2 linked regions of the Bradyrhizobium diazoefficiens genome follow. The protein of the gene in region 1 binds, or shares a complex with, the protein of each later gene. Links are inferred from orthologs where the notes say so. Each region holds a gene or a part of one and is shown in the gene's direction. Other genes may lie near its edges.

The links. Proteins that work in one complex are often made in the same cells at the same time.
Region 2: rpmE (region 1) and rplL share a complex: the UniProt entries of both Escherichia coli proteins name them as parts of the 50S ribosomal subunit. The link is inferred for Bradyrhizobium diazoefficiens from one-to-one orthologs.

Annotation. Positions count from the first base shown.
Region 1 is NZ_CP067100.1:7,015,793-7,023,925, forward strand. Bases 2,525-5,208 are described here. They hold rpmE (50S ribosomal protein L31), read left to right. Parts: upstream 2,525-3,594; coding sequence 3,595-3,822; downstream 3,823-5,208. Other genes in these bases: JJB99_RS33035 (ABC transporter ATP-binding protein/permease), read right to left, coding at 2,525-3,393; JJB99_RS33045 (DUF1465 family protein), read right to left, coding at 4,000-4,509; JJB99_RS33050 (DUF1192 domain-containing protein), read right to left, coding at 4,919-5,110. Outside these bases: JJB99_RS33025 (peptidoglycan -binding protein), read left to right, coding at 1-964; JJB99_RS33030 (GNAT family N-acetyltransferase), read left to right, coding at 964-1,413; more of JJB99_RS33035, read right to left, coding at 1,567-2,524; JJB99_RS33055 (NAD(P)H-quinone oxidoreductase), read left to right, coding at 5,223-6,221; JJB99_RS33060 (EAL domain-containing protein), read left to right, coding at 6,375-8,133.
Region 2 is NZ_CP067100.1:3,403,338-3,408,057, forward strand. What follows is about bases 2,006-4,720. They hold rplL (50S ribosomal protein L7/L12), read left to right. Parts: upstream 2,006-3,031; coding sequence 3,032-3,409; downstream 3,410-4,720. Other genes in these bases: rplJ (50S ribosomal protein L10), read left to right, coding at 2,459-2,977; rpoB (DNA-directed RNA polymerase subunit beta), read left to right, coding at 3,894-4,720. Also shown: rplK (50S ribosomal protein L11), read left to right, coding at 1-136; rplA (50S ribosomal protein L1), read left to right, coding at 143-835. UniProt on the Escherichia coli protein: The binding site for several of the GTPase factors involved in protein synthesis (IF-2, EF-Tu, EF-G and RF3). Is thus essential for accurate translation.

The DNA of each region.
Region 1 (8,133 bases):
GCTGTCGACGCTGGTGCTGTCGATCGTGTTCCTGCTCTCGGTCTTCCTCGTCGTGCAGTTCTTCCTGTCGCAGGAGGTGACGGGCAAGGACAAGGCGCTGGAGCAGCTCAACGCCAAGATCGCGCAGCTCAACGAGTTGCTCTCGCTGGAGAAGCTCGGCAAGCTCTCGCTCGACGACCAGGTCTCGCAACTGAAGGCGGGCCTCGCTTCGGCGGAGTCCGAGCGCGACCGCATGAAGGGCCTCTATGAAGGCCTCGCCAATGCCGGCAATGACGCGCAGGGCAAGACCGCCGAGCTCGGCAAGGCGCTGGACTCAGAAAAGGCGGTCTCGGCACGGGCGCTGGCGCAGATCGAGGTGCTGAACCAGCAGATCAGCGCGCTGCGGCGGCAACTGGCGGCGCTGGAAGAGGCGCTCGATGCATCCGAGAAGCGCGACAAGGAATCGCAGAACCGCATCGCCGATCTCGGCTCCCGCCTGAACGTCGCGCTGGCGCAGCGCGTGCAGGAATTGTCGCGCTACCGCTCGGAGTTCTTCGGCCGCCTGCGCGCCATCCTGGGTAATCGCCCCGACATCCGCATCGTCGGCGACCGCTTCGTGTTCCAGTCCGAAGTGTTCTTCGACACCGGACAAGCAACGCTTCTGCCCGAGGGCCGCGCCGAGCTCGACACGCTGGCGGCCGCGCTGATCGACCTCGACAAGAAGATCCCGAGCGAGATTCCCTGGGTGCTGCGCGTCGACGGCCACACCGATGTGCGCCCGGTCAACGGCCCGAACTTCAAGTCGAACTGGGACCTGTCCGCGGCGCGCGCGATCTCGGTGGTGCAGTACCTGATCTCGCTCGGCGTCCCCGCCCAGCGTCTCGTCGCCGCCGGCTTCGGCGAATTCCAGCCGCTCGACACCGGCAACACCGAAGAGGCGTACAAGCGCAATCGCCGCATCGAGCTGAAGCTGACGGAGCGGTAGTGAGCGGCGTCCTCCACCTTCGCCCCTACCGGCCCGAGGACGAAGGGGCCGCGATCGACCTCTGGCATCGCACATGGCAGCAGGCCTATCCGCAGATCGACTTCGCCGCACGGCTCGCATGGTGGCGCGAGCGCTGGCGCAGGGATCTGGTGCCCAAGGCCCAGATCGTCGTTGCCGAACAGGACGGCGCGCTGACCGGCTTCGTCACGATCGACGACGACGGCTATCTCGACCAGCTCGTGGTCGATCCGGATCATTGGGGCTCGGATGCAGCGCGGCTGCTGGTGAATGAAGCCAAGCGGCTGTCGCCATCACACATCACCCTGCTCGTCAACAAGGACAATGCCCGCGCCATCCGCTTCTACGAACGCAACGGCTTTGCGCATGCCGGCGACGATGTGAATCCGACGTCGGGACGGCCGGTGCTGAAGATGGAATGGAAGCCGTAGGGATTTGCTGCCGCCTCCACTCTCCGCTGTCATGCGCCGCGAAGGCGGACATCCAGTACGCCGCGGCTTCTCCGTATCCCACCATCGCCTCTGGAATACTGGATCACCCGCTTTTGCGGGTGATGACGCCTGTTGTGGGAAAACAAGCGGGCCTCACGCCCCCTCGAACTGCAATCTCGCCAGCCGCGCATAAAGCCCGTTCGCGGCCACAAGCTCGGCATGCGTGCCCTGCTCGACGATCCTGCCCTGATCCATCACCAGAATGCGGTCGCAGGACAAAACGGTGGCGAGGCGGTGCGCGATGACCAGCGTGGTGCGATGGCGCATCAGCTCTTCCAGCGCGGTCTGCACCAGCGTCTCGCTTTCGGCGTCGAGCGCAGAGGTGGCTTCATCGAGCAGCAGCAGCGGCGCGTCGCGCAGGATGGCGCGGGCGATCGCGATGCGCTGGCGCTGGCCGCCTGAGAGCGTCACGCCGCGCTCGCCGAGCGGGGTCTCGAAACCTTCGGGCAGGCGGCGGATGAATTCGGCGGCATGCGCGAGCTCGGCGGCACGCTCAACCTCGGCATCGCTCGCATCGGGCCGGCCGAAGTGGATGTTCTCGCGGGCACTCGCGGCGAACACGTTCGACTCCTGCGGCACCAGCGCGATGCGGGCGCGGAAATCGCGCGGGTCGGCGGCCTTGACCGGCACGCCATCGAGCGAGATCACGCCGCTGCGCGGATCATAGAACCGCAGCAGCAGGTGAAAGATCGTGCTCTTGCCGGCGCCGGACGGGCCGACGATCGCAACCTTCTCGCCGGGGCGGATGGCGAACGAGACAGCGTCGAGCACGTTGACGTCGGGGCGCGCGGGATAGGCGAAGCTGACGCGGTCGAAGCCGACCTCGCCGCGGGCCGGGACTGGCAGCGCGCGCGGCGATGCGGGCGCTGCGATCTCGGGCTGCACGTGCAGGATCTCGAACAGGCGCTCGGCAGCGCCGGAGGCGGCCGACACCTCGCCCCAGACCTCGCTGAGCTGGCCGAGGCCCGCGGCGGCGAACGCCGCATAGAGCACGAACTGGCCGAGCCGGCCTGGCGTGATCGCGCCGGTCAAGACGTCATGCGAGCCGATCCAGAGGATCGCGACTACGCTGGCGAACACGATGAAGATGATGATGGCGGTCAGCACGGCGCGCGCCTGCGTCGAGGTGCGCGCGGCTTCATAGGCCTGCTCGACCTCGCCGCCGAAACGCGTCGCGGCCAGCTCCTCGCTGGTATAGGCCTGCACGGTGCGGATCGCGCCGACCAGCTCGCCGGCATAGGCCGAGGCGTCGGCCAGCGTATCCTGCGCGTTGCGCGACAGACGCCGCACCCAGCGCCCGAAGGCCACCAGCGGCAGCACGATCAGCGGTATGGCGAGCAGCACGAAGCCGGAGAGGCGCGGACTGGTGATCACCATCATCGCCGCGGCACCAAAGAACATCATCAGATTGCGCAGCGCGATCGAGACGGAGGCGCCGACCGCGGATTTGATCTGGGTGGTGTCGGCGGTGAGCCGCGACACCAACTCTCCGCTGCGCGCGGAATCGAAGAAGGCTGGCGAGAGCGACAAAAGATGCGCGAAGACGTCCCGCCTGAGGTCGGCGACGATCCGCTCGCCGATCGTCATCACGAGGTAGTAGCGCGCAGCGCTGGCCAGCGCGAGCACGGCGACAACCGCGATCATCACCGAGAAGTAGCTGTTGATCAGCGCGATGCCTTCGGGCGTCAGGCCGAAATCGATCATCCGGCGCACCGCGACCGGCACCAGCAGCGTGGTCAGCGCCGCGATCGTCAGCGCCACGAAAGCCAGCGCCGCCCGGCCGCGATAGCGGGCCACATAGGGCGCGAGCGCCAGCAGCGGCCGCAGCCTGGCGCGGCCCTTGGCGGGCTGCTCGATCAGGTCGGCTTCGATCGACGGGGCTTCCGCGGGCCCGGTTTCAAGCCGTTCAACTGCGCTCATAAGATCCGACCAAAAGGGAGACGTCCGCTCCACATAGGCCGGCGCGGGAGGAGTGGCAAATCCGGGATGTCACTTAAGTGACGGCCCGGTTCTCAAGTCCCTACAATGGCTTGTTTTAGGGGGGACTGTGGGGTATAGAGCCGCCCAAATCCGTCATCGATCATCACTCTAGCGATAGGCGCGGGCGCCGAGGAATTTGCCATGAAAGCCGACATTCATCCGAATTATCATACGATTAAGGTCGTCATGACCGACGGAACCGAGTACCTGACCCGCTCCACCTGGGGCAAGGAAGGCGACACGCTGAACCTCGACATCGACCCGAAGTCGCACCCGGCCTGGACCGGCGGCAATGCCCAGATCATGGACCGCGGCGGCCGCGTCTCGCGCTTCCAGAAGAAGTTTTCGGGCTTCCTCAAAAAGGATTGATCCGGCCCGCAAGGCTGGAGACGAAAAACGCCCCCGGAGAGCCGGGGGCGTTTTTGTTTGTGCAACTGTCGTTCCGGAGCGATGCGAAGCATCGAATCCGGAACCTGGAGATTCTCTGGTGCGCAAGTGCGCGCCATAGTTCGCGCTTCGCGCGCCCCGCAATGACAGCGAGAAGCCTTACCGCTCGAACGCGGCCTTCAGCGCGTTGAGATGCGGCACCAGCGGGTTGCCGATCGCGGGGAGTTCGGCCGGCGGCATGTGGATGGTGGTGTCGAGACGGCGGACGCGGGTCTGCAGGCTCATCGAGCGGTGGATCAGGTCCTGGAGCTGGGCCGGCAGCTTCTCGATGGTATCGGCGGGGCCGGGATCGGCGGCAGTGAGCTTGACCTTGGTCTTCTCGCGATTGGCCTGGACCAGCGTCATCTCGCCTTCCTTCACCGCGCGGTGGAGCAGCAGCCAAGAGGCGAGCTGCATCAGGCGGGTGGTGAGGCGCATGCTCTCGGTCGCATAGGTGAGGCTGACGGCACGGTCGAGCGCCTTGGCCTCGCTGCGGCCGGCGCCGTCGAGATAGGCGGCGGTCTCTTCGACGAGGTCCATGCCCTCGCGGAACAGGGCGCCGAAGGCCGCAGAATTGGTGAACCGCTCGCTGAGTTGAACGAGAGCGCCGTCGGCCTGCAAACGTTCCATGGTTAACGCCCCTTACGCAACTGTTTACCACCGGCTTAGGCCGCCGGATTATGATGAACAAATCATTGCGCGGGCGGGGCGCGGAGTCCAGCGACAAGCGCGGATATGGTTTCCGCGCGTCTTTCCCAGGGAATTCAACCGCAGGGAGAAGCAAAAAAGAGCCGCCGGAGACCGGCGGCTTTGAAAGTTGATAACAGGGAGGCGTCAAACAGAGTGGACAGGAGCCACTCGGTGTCCAAACGAGGACAGTTCCAGTCATAAAGCGAAAAGCTTAATCTGAAGTAAACGAGCTAATTTTTTGAGGGTTCGTTAGCCATGTCGGTCAGTGGCCGACGGGCCTCGGCAGGGCTCTCCGTCAAGCCCGGCCAGGACGCCGTGGAGGCGGCTCGCGCTGCTCTCTCTGGAAGTCCTAGGACTTGAACACACTGTTGGCCGCATCGCGCGAGGCGCGCTTTTTGCTGGCGGCTTCTTCCAGCCTGGCGATCTCGGTCCTGAGCAGGGAGACGCGTTCGGTCAGTTCCTCCACTGACAACAGTGAGAGATCCTGTCCGATCTCGTGGCTGACCTTCTTGCGCGGGCGGTCCTCGTCTTCAATGGCCATCATCGTTCCTCCAGGTCCGCCAGGCGGTCAAACCAAGTTGAACCCGTTGCCAGCGCAATCGGGGCTGGCTAATCAAATGCCTCGTTCCCGCATTTTCGCTCAAGGACCCATCATGGACAAGCTGCCCGCGCAAATGACCGTGGTTGCCATCTCCACTCCTGGCGGACCGGAGGTGCTGGTGCCGGAACGACGCGGCCTGCCGCAGCCCGGTCCCGACGAGATCCTGGTCAAGGTCGAGGCCGCCGGCGTCAACCGGCCCGACGTGGCGCAGCGCTCCGGCGCCTATCCGCCGCCGCCCGGCGCCAGCGACCTGCCCGGCCTCGAGATCGCCGGCGAGGTGGTCGCCGTCGGCAGCAACGCCAGGCGGCACAAGATTGGCGACAAGGTGATGTCGCTGGTCGCCGGCGGCGGTTATGCGCAGTACTGCATCGCCCAGGACGCCCAGGCCATGAGCGTGCCGCCTTCGCTGTCGATCAAGGAAGCCGGCGCGCTGCCGGAAACCCTGATGACGGTCTGGCACAACGTGTTCGAGCGCGGCGGCCTCAAAGCCGGCGAGACGCTGCTGATCCATGGCGGCTCCTCCGGCATCGGCACCATGGCGATCCAGCTCGCCAAGGCGTTCGGCGCAAAAGTGTTCGTCACCGTGGGATCGCAGGACAAGATCGACGCCTGCCTCAAGCTCGGGGCTGACCGCGCCATCAACTACAAGACGGAAGACTTTGTCGCCGTGGTCAAGGAAGAGACCGGCAAGGCCGGCGTCAATCTGATCCTCGATATGGTCGCCGGCGACTATGTCGACCGCAACTATGATGCCGCCGCGATCGACGGCCGCATCGTGCAGATCGCAACCCTGAACGGCCCCAAGATCACCGCCAACATCGCCAAGGTGATGGTGAAGCGGTTGACTCATACCGGCTCGACTCTGCGCCCCCGTAGTAATGCGGACAAGGCGGCGATGGTCGCCGCAATCGAAGCGAAAGTGATGCCGCTTTTGCGCGAAGGCCGCGTCAAACCGCTGATGGACAGCTCTTTCCCGCTGGAAAAGGCAGCCGACGCGCACCGGCGCATGGAGACGTCAGCACATATTGGCAAAATTGTGTTGGAGGTCTAGGCCAGCGGCCCACAGGGGACGGCGGAAACCCTTTGATTCTCCTTGCTTTCGTGGCATCTATCGCGACGCGCCGAACCACTTGCGGTCCGGTCTGACATCGTCTTTTCAAGACGCCTTGCACTCGCAGTTTGCGTCGAACGCGGAGAACTGACCTTGCGTCTGATCAGGTGCCTCGCGCCCATCGCGCTGGGTCTCATGATTCTTGTCGCCGCGTATCCCGCGCGTGCGCTCGACGCCGTCAGCGTCCGCAGTGACGCGCCCGCGATCGACCTTACCGGCGTGCTCGAGCATCAGCGCAGCGACGCCGATCGCATCCAGGTCTCCACTGCGCCCGGCACCGACGGCATAGTCCGCCGCATCGAGGTGCGCGCCCGGGAGGGCGGCGTGAACTGGGTGGTGTTCGCGCTCGCCAACAACACCGACGACCAGCTCGATCGCCTGATCGTCGCCCCGCACTACCGCATCGTTTCCTCGGGCCTGTTGTGGCCCGACCTCGGCCTGTCGCGCATCGCGACCATCACGCCCTCGATCGGCGACCGGCCGGAGCGGCAGGAAAGCGCAACCGCGGACGTGTTCCGCATCACGCTCGATCCCGGCGCCGTGGTTACCTTCGTCGCAGAGCTGCGCACCGACAAGCTGCCGCAGCTCTATCTGTGGGAACCTGAAGCCTACAAGGACAAGGTCAACTCGTTCACGCTGTACCAGGGCATCGTGATCGGCATTTCCGGCCTCTTGGCCCTGGTGCTGACCATCCTTTTCGTCGTCAAAGGCAGCATCATGTTCCCGGCCGCCGCGGCGCTGGCCTGGGCGGTGCTGGTCTATATCGGCGTCGATTTCGGCTTCTGGGGCAAGGTGCTTGACATGTCGAACAACGCCGAGCGCATCTGGCGCGCGGCGGGCGAGGCGATATTGGCGGCGACGCTGCTGGTGTTCCTGTTCGCCTATCTCAATCTCAGCCGCTGGCACGTGCGCTATTCGCACATCACGGTGGGCTGGCTGGCGTTCCTCGGCTCCCTCGTCGCGCTCGCTCTGTTCGATCCGGCCGTCGCCTCCGGCATCGCGCGCATCTCGCTGGTGCTGATCGCCTTCGCCGGTTTCGCGCTGATCGTCTATCTCTCCACCCACGGCTTCGACCGCGCGGTGCTGTTGATTCCGACCTGGTTTCTCCTGGTGGTCTGGGTGGTCGCGGCCGGTATGACGGTGGCCGGCTCCGTCACCAATGACATCGTCGGCCCGGCCCTGCTCGGCGGCCTCGTGCTGATCGTGATGCTGATCGGCTTCACGGTGATGCAGCACGCCTTTGCCGGCGGCGGCGCCACCACCGGCGTCGTCTCCGACATCGAGCGGCGCGCGCTGGCGCTCGCCGGGTCCGGCGATCTGATCTGGGACTGGGACGTGTCCGCCGACAAGGTTTTTACCAGCCCGGAGACGGAAGCCCTGCTCGGCCTCAAGCGCGGCACGCTGGAAGGCCCGGCCGCGTCCTGGTTAGAGGTGCTGCATCCGCTCGACCAGGACCGCTTCCGCGCCGCGCTCGACAGCGTGCTCGACCAGCGCCGCGGCCGCCTGGTGCAGGATTTCCGCCTGCGCACCCCGGACGGCCATTTCATGTGGTTCGCGCTGAAGGCCCGGCCGGTGGTCGGCTCGGACGGCGAGGTCTCGCGCGTGGTCGGCACGCTCACCGACGTAACCGAGCTGCGCAACGCCGAGGAGCGCCTGCTGCACGATTCCGTGCACGACAACCTCACCGGCTTGCCCAACCGCAAGCTGTTCATGGACCGGCTCGGCGGTGTCGCGAACTTCGCCAAGACCATGCCGACGCTGCGGCCGACGCTGATGGTGATCGACCTCGACCGCTTCAAGCAGGTCAACGATTCCGTCGGCATCGCGGTCGGCGATTCCATCCTGCTGACGC
Region 2 (4,720 bases), 3.6 Mb from region 1 along the record:
CGGCAAGGTGACCAAAGCGCAGGTGCGCGAGATCGCCGAGAAGAAGATGAAGGACTTGAATTGCGACAGCATCGAATCGGCCATGAAGATGGTCGAGGGCTCGGCCCGTTCGATGGGTTTGGAAGTGGCGGGGTAATCGGTCATGGCAATCGGAAAGCGTTTGAACAAAGCCCGCGAAGGCATTGACCGTGAAAAGCTTTACCCCCTCGCGGACGCCATCAAGATGGTCAAGGAACGCGCGAAAGCGAAGTTCGACGAGACCATCGAGGTCGCGATCAATCTCGGCGTCGATCCGCGCCACGCCGACCAGATGGTCCGCGGCGTCGTGACCCTGCCGAACGGCACCGGCCGCACGCTCCGCGTCGGCGTGTTCGCCCGCGGCGCCAAGGCGGACGAGGCCAAGGCTGCCGGTGCCGACGTCGTCGGTGCCGAGGACCTGGTCGAGAAGGTGCAGAACGGCACGATCGAGTTCGACCGCTGCATCGCTACCCCCGACATGATGCCGCTGGTCGGCCGTCTCGGTAAGGTGCTGGGCCCGCGCGGCCTAATGCCGAACCCGAAGATCGGCACCGTGACCATGGACGTCACCGGTGCGGTGAAGGGTGCGAAGGGCGGCTCGGTCGAGTTCCGTGTCGAGAAGGCCGGCATCCTGCAGGCCGGCGTCGGCAAGGCCTCGTTCTCCGAGGAGAAGCTGGTCGAGAACATCAAGGCTCTGGCCGATGCTGTCTCGAAGGCGAAGCCGGCCGGCTCGAAGGGCACCTACATCCAGCGCGTTGCGGTGTCCTCGACGATGGGCCCCGGCGTGAAGGTCGAGCCGGGCACCATTCTCGGCTAAGTCTGGAAATTGCATGAGGCGAGGGGCGGAATTGGGCAACCGATTCCGCCCCTCGTCGTTTGTGGCGGCGTTGACCGGAAACAACAACAATGGCTGACAAGGTCCTGATCTATTCACGCTCCCGAAGTCGATGACGGCGCGCTTTGCCGAGCGGTTCGACCTGCTCGACACCGGTAGCAAGCCCGCGCGGGAGGTTTTCGCGGCCGAGGAGCTGAGCGACATCCGTGCGCTGCTGACGGCGGGCGGCACGCCGCTCGGCGCTGAGGCGATGGACTTCTTCCCAAAGCTCGGCGCGATCGTCTGCTACGGCACCGGCTATGACGGCGTCGACCTGAAAGCCGCCGCCGCGCGCAACATCGCGGTCGGGCACAGCCCCGGCGCCAATGCCGCCTCGGTGGCCGACCTCGCGATGTCGCTGATGCTGGCCACGACGCGGCGGATTTTGGTTGCCGACCAATATGTCCGCAGCGGCGACTGGGCCGCGTCGAAGCGATCGCCGATGATGCGGCCGCAGGCCGGCATGCCTGGCCGCCGCATCGGCGTCTTCGGCATGGGCGAGATCGGTCGCAAGATCGCCGCGCGCTGCGCCGCCTTCGAGAGCGAGGTCGGCTATTTCAGCCGCAGCCAATACGATCTGCCCTATCAATATTTCCCGTCGCTGGAGGCGCTCGCCGACTGGTGCAGCGTGCTGATGATCGCGGTCCGGGCAGGGGCGGAGACGCAGCACGTCGTCAATGCGGATATCCTGGGGCGCCTCGGCGCGGACGGCTATGTCGTCAACATCTCCCGCGGCTCGGTGATCGACGAGAAGGCCTTGGTCGCGGCGCTCACCGACAAGGCCATCGCCGGCGCCGGCCTCGACGTCTTCGAGAAGGAACCGCACGCGCCCGACGCGCTGACCGCGCTCCCCAACGTCGTGCTCGCCCCGCATATCGGCGGCCACACCCTGGACTCGCACGTCGCCATGCAGAACTGCGTGCTGGCGAACCTGACCGCATTCTTCGCGGGCAGGCCACTGCCTTATGAAGTCAAATCGGCCTGAATCGGCCCTTATCGGCCCGCCTGAACCCCCGCCGGCAACGGATTGGAACTGGTGTGAATTTTGCTCTTGGCAAGCAGGCAGAGAGGGGTTAAAGAACCGCTTCCGGACGTGCCGGCTTCGGCTGGCGCGTTCGTGCACGCATTCCGAAAACCTGACACGACAGGAGATCATTCCTTTTCAGGACGTCCGCAAGGATTTGCCCGAAAAGGAAAGAAAGTCCGTCGGCTGGTGGAGTGCGGGCAGAGGTCGGGCGGTTCGCCGGCTGACCTTGTCCTGTCCAAGACTGCAGGCGCCCGCGGGAATTTCGATTTCTCAACGGCTTAATCGCATGGCCTGCATAGACGGGTGAAGACCGGATTTCACTTCGCTCCCAGCTTTGACGGCTGGCTTCGCGAAACGGGTCTGGTTCGGACCTCGACACGCCGTGGGCCTTTAGGGGTTCCCGGAGGGCAGGCTTTGAATTGTCGTCTTGCCCGGCGTGTCCGAAGGGTTTTGGCCCCGAGGTTCAGGTTTGGGCGGGACGATGGGTGCAACCCGGCGGTCCCGCTTTCGCGATGACCGCCAACCGGAAAGAGCTTGCTGTGGAACGAGCGGCAAAGAAAGAAGCGGTCGAACAGCTCAACGGGGTCTTCAAGACCACGAGCGTCGCGGTCGTTGCTCAATATTCCGGCCTCACCGTCGCCCAGATGCAGAAGCTGCGCACGCAGATGAAGCAGGCGGGTGCCTCGGTGAAGGTCTCGAAGAACCGTCTCGCCAAAATTGCTCTTGAAGGCACTGACGTCGTTGCCATCGGCCCCATGCTGAAGGGGCCGACCGTGATCGCCACTTCGAACGATCCGGTAGCGGCGCCGAAGGTCGCCATCGAATTCGCCAAGGCGAACGAAAAGTTCGTCATCATCGGCGGCTCGATGGGGAAGACCGTCCTGAATGTCGACGGCGTGAAGGCGCTTGCCTCGCTGCCGTCGCTTGACGAACTGCGCGGCAAGATCGTCGGCCTCCTCGTGGCCCCGGCGACCAAGCTGGCCCAGCTCGCCAACGCGCCCGCGGGCAAGCTCGCGCGCGTCATCCAGGCTCATGCCTCAAAGGGCGAAGCGGCCTGACGCCCTTCGCAAAACTCAAACCCGAACCAGACTTACACTCAAGGAAACTGAACAATGGCTGACTTGCAGAAGATCGTTGACGACCTCTCGAGCCTCACCGTGCTCGAAGCTGCTGAACTGGCGAAGCTCCTCGAAGAGAAGTGGGGCGTTTCGGCTGCCGCGGCTGTCGCCGTGGCCGGCCCGGCTGCTGGTGGCGCTGCCGCCGCTCCGGCCGAAGAGAAGACCGAGTTCACGGTCGTTCTGGCCGCCGCCGGCGACAAGAAGATCGAGGTCATCAAGGAAGTCCGCGCCATCACCGGCCTGGGCTTGAAGGAAGCAAAGGACCTCGTCGAGGGCGCGCCGAAGCCTGTCAAGGAAGGCGTGAACAAGGACGAAGCCGACAAGATCAAGGTCCAGCTCGAGAAGGCTGGCGCCAAGGTCGAGCTCAAGTAAGCACCACTTGCTGGTACGAGATCCCGGACGCGCATCATGCGGGCCCGGGATCTTGGTCCACCCTTCCCGAGGGGCGGACCGGATGCAAAAGGCGTGCGACGGAACGTCCCGACGCAGGCCGAACACGAAAAAGTGTGGGGATTTGAGGGTTTATCCCTCGAATCTGCACTATTGTCGCCCCATATCGGGTCGGCAGCACGAAAGCGCGGTGGGCAGGGATGCCGGATTCCCTGTAAGCCGTTGGGAGAGCAGGCTATTTCGGGCTTTTGCAGTCCGTGAAGACAATCGTTGTGACGGGCGGGCGCGCAGCAGCGCCCCGCGCGTCGTTTTGCGTTTTGAAGGTCTGAAGAACAGATTCAGGACATTCCCGCCTGAAACTGAGTTTCCGGCCCCCAAGACGGGTTCGAAAAATTCAACCCGGGGAGCGGCGGCAGCCGCGTTCCGGACGGCGCGCCCAGAGCGGGCGACGAAATGAGAGGCCACGATGGCGCAGCAGACATTCACCGGTCGCAAACGCGTTCGCAAGTTCTTCGGACACATCAAGGAAGTCGCCGAGATGCCGAACCTCATCGAGGTTCAGAAGGCGTCCTATGACCAGTTCCTGATGGTCGACGAACCCCAGGGCGGTCGGGCCGATGAAGGCTTGCAGGCGGTGTTCCGCTCGGTGTTCCCGATCTCCGACTTCTCGGGCACCTCGATGCTGGAATTCGTCCGTTACGAGTTCGAGCAGCCGAAATATGACGTCGACGAGTGCCGCCAGCGCGGCATGACCTTCGCTGCGCCGCTGAAGGTGACGCTGCGCCTCATCGTGTTCGATATCGACGAGGAAACCGGCGCGAAGTCGGTGAAGGACATCAAGGAGCAGGACGTCTACATGGGCGACATCCCGCTCATGACGATGAACGGCACCTTCATCGTCAACGGCACCGAGCGCGTGATCGTTTCGCAGATGCACCGTTCGCCCGGCGTGTTCTTCGACCACGACAAGGGCAAGACCCATTCCTCGGGCAAGCTGCTGTTCGCCGCCCGCGTGATCCCGTATCGCGGCTCCTGGCTCGACATCGAGTTCGACGCCAAGGATATCGTCTATGCGCGTATCGACCGCCGCCGCAAGATTCCGGTGACGTCGCTGATGTTCGCGCTCGGCCTCGACGGCGAGGCGATCCTGTCCACGTTCTACAAGAAGATCCTCTACAAGCGCACCAAGGAAGGCTGGCGCGTTCCGTTCGACGCCAACCGTTTCCGCGGCTACTCGACCGTCAACGACCTGATCGATGCCGATACCGGCAAGGTCGTGCTCGAGGCCGGAAA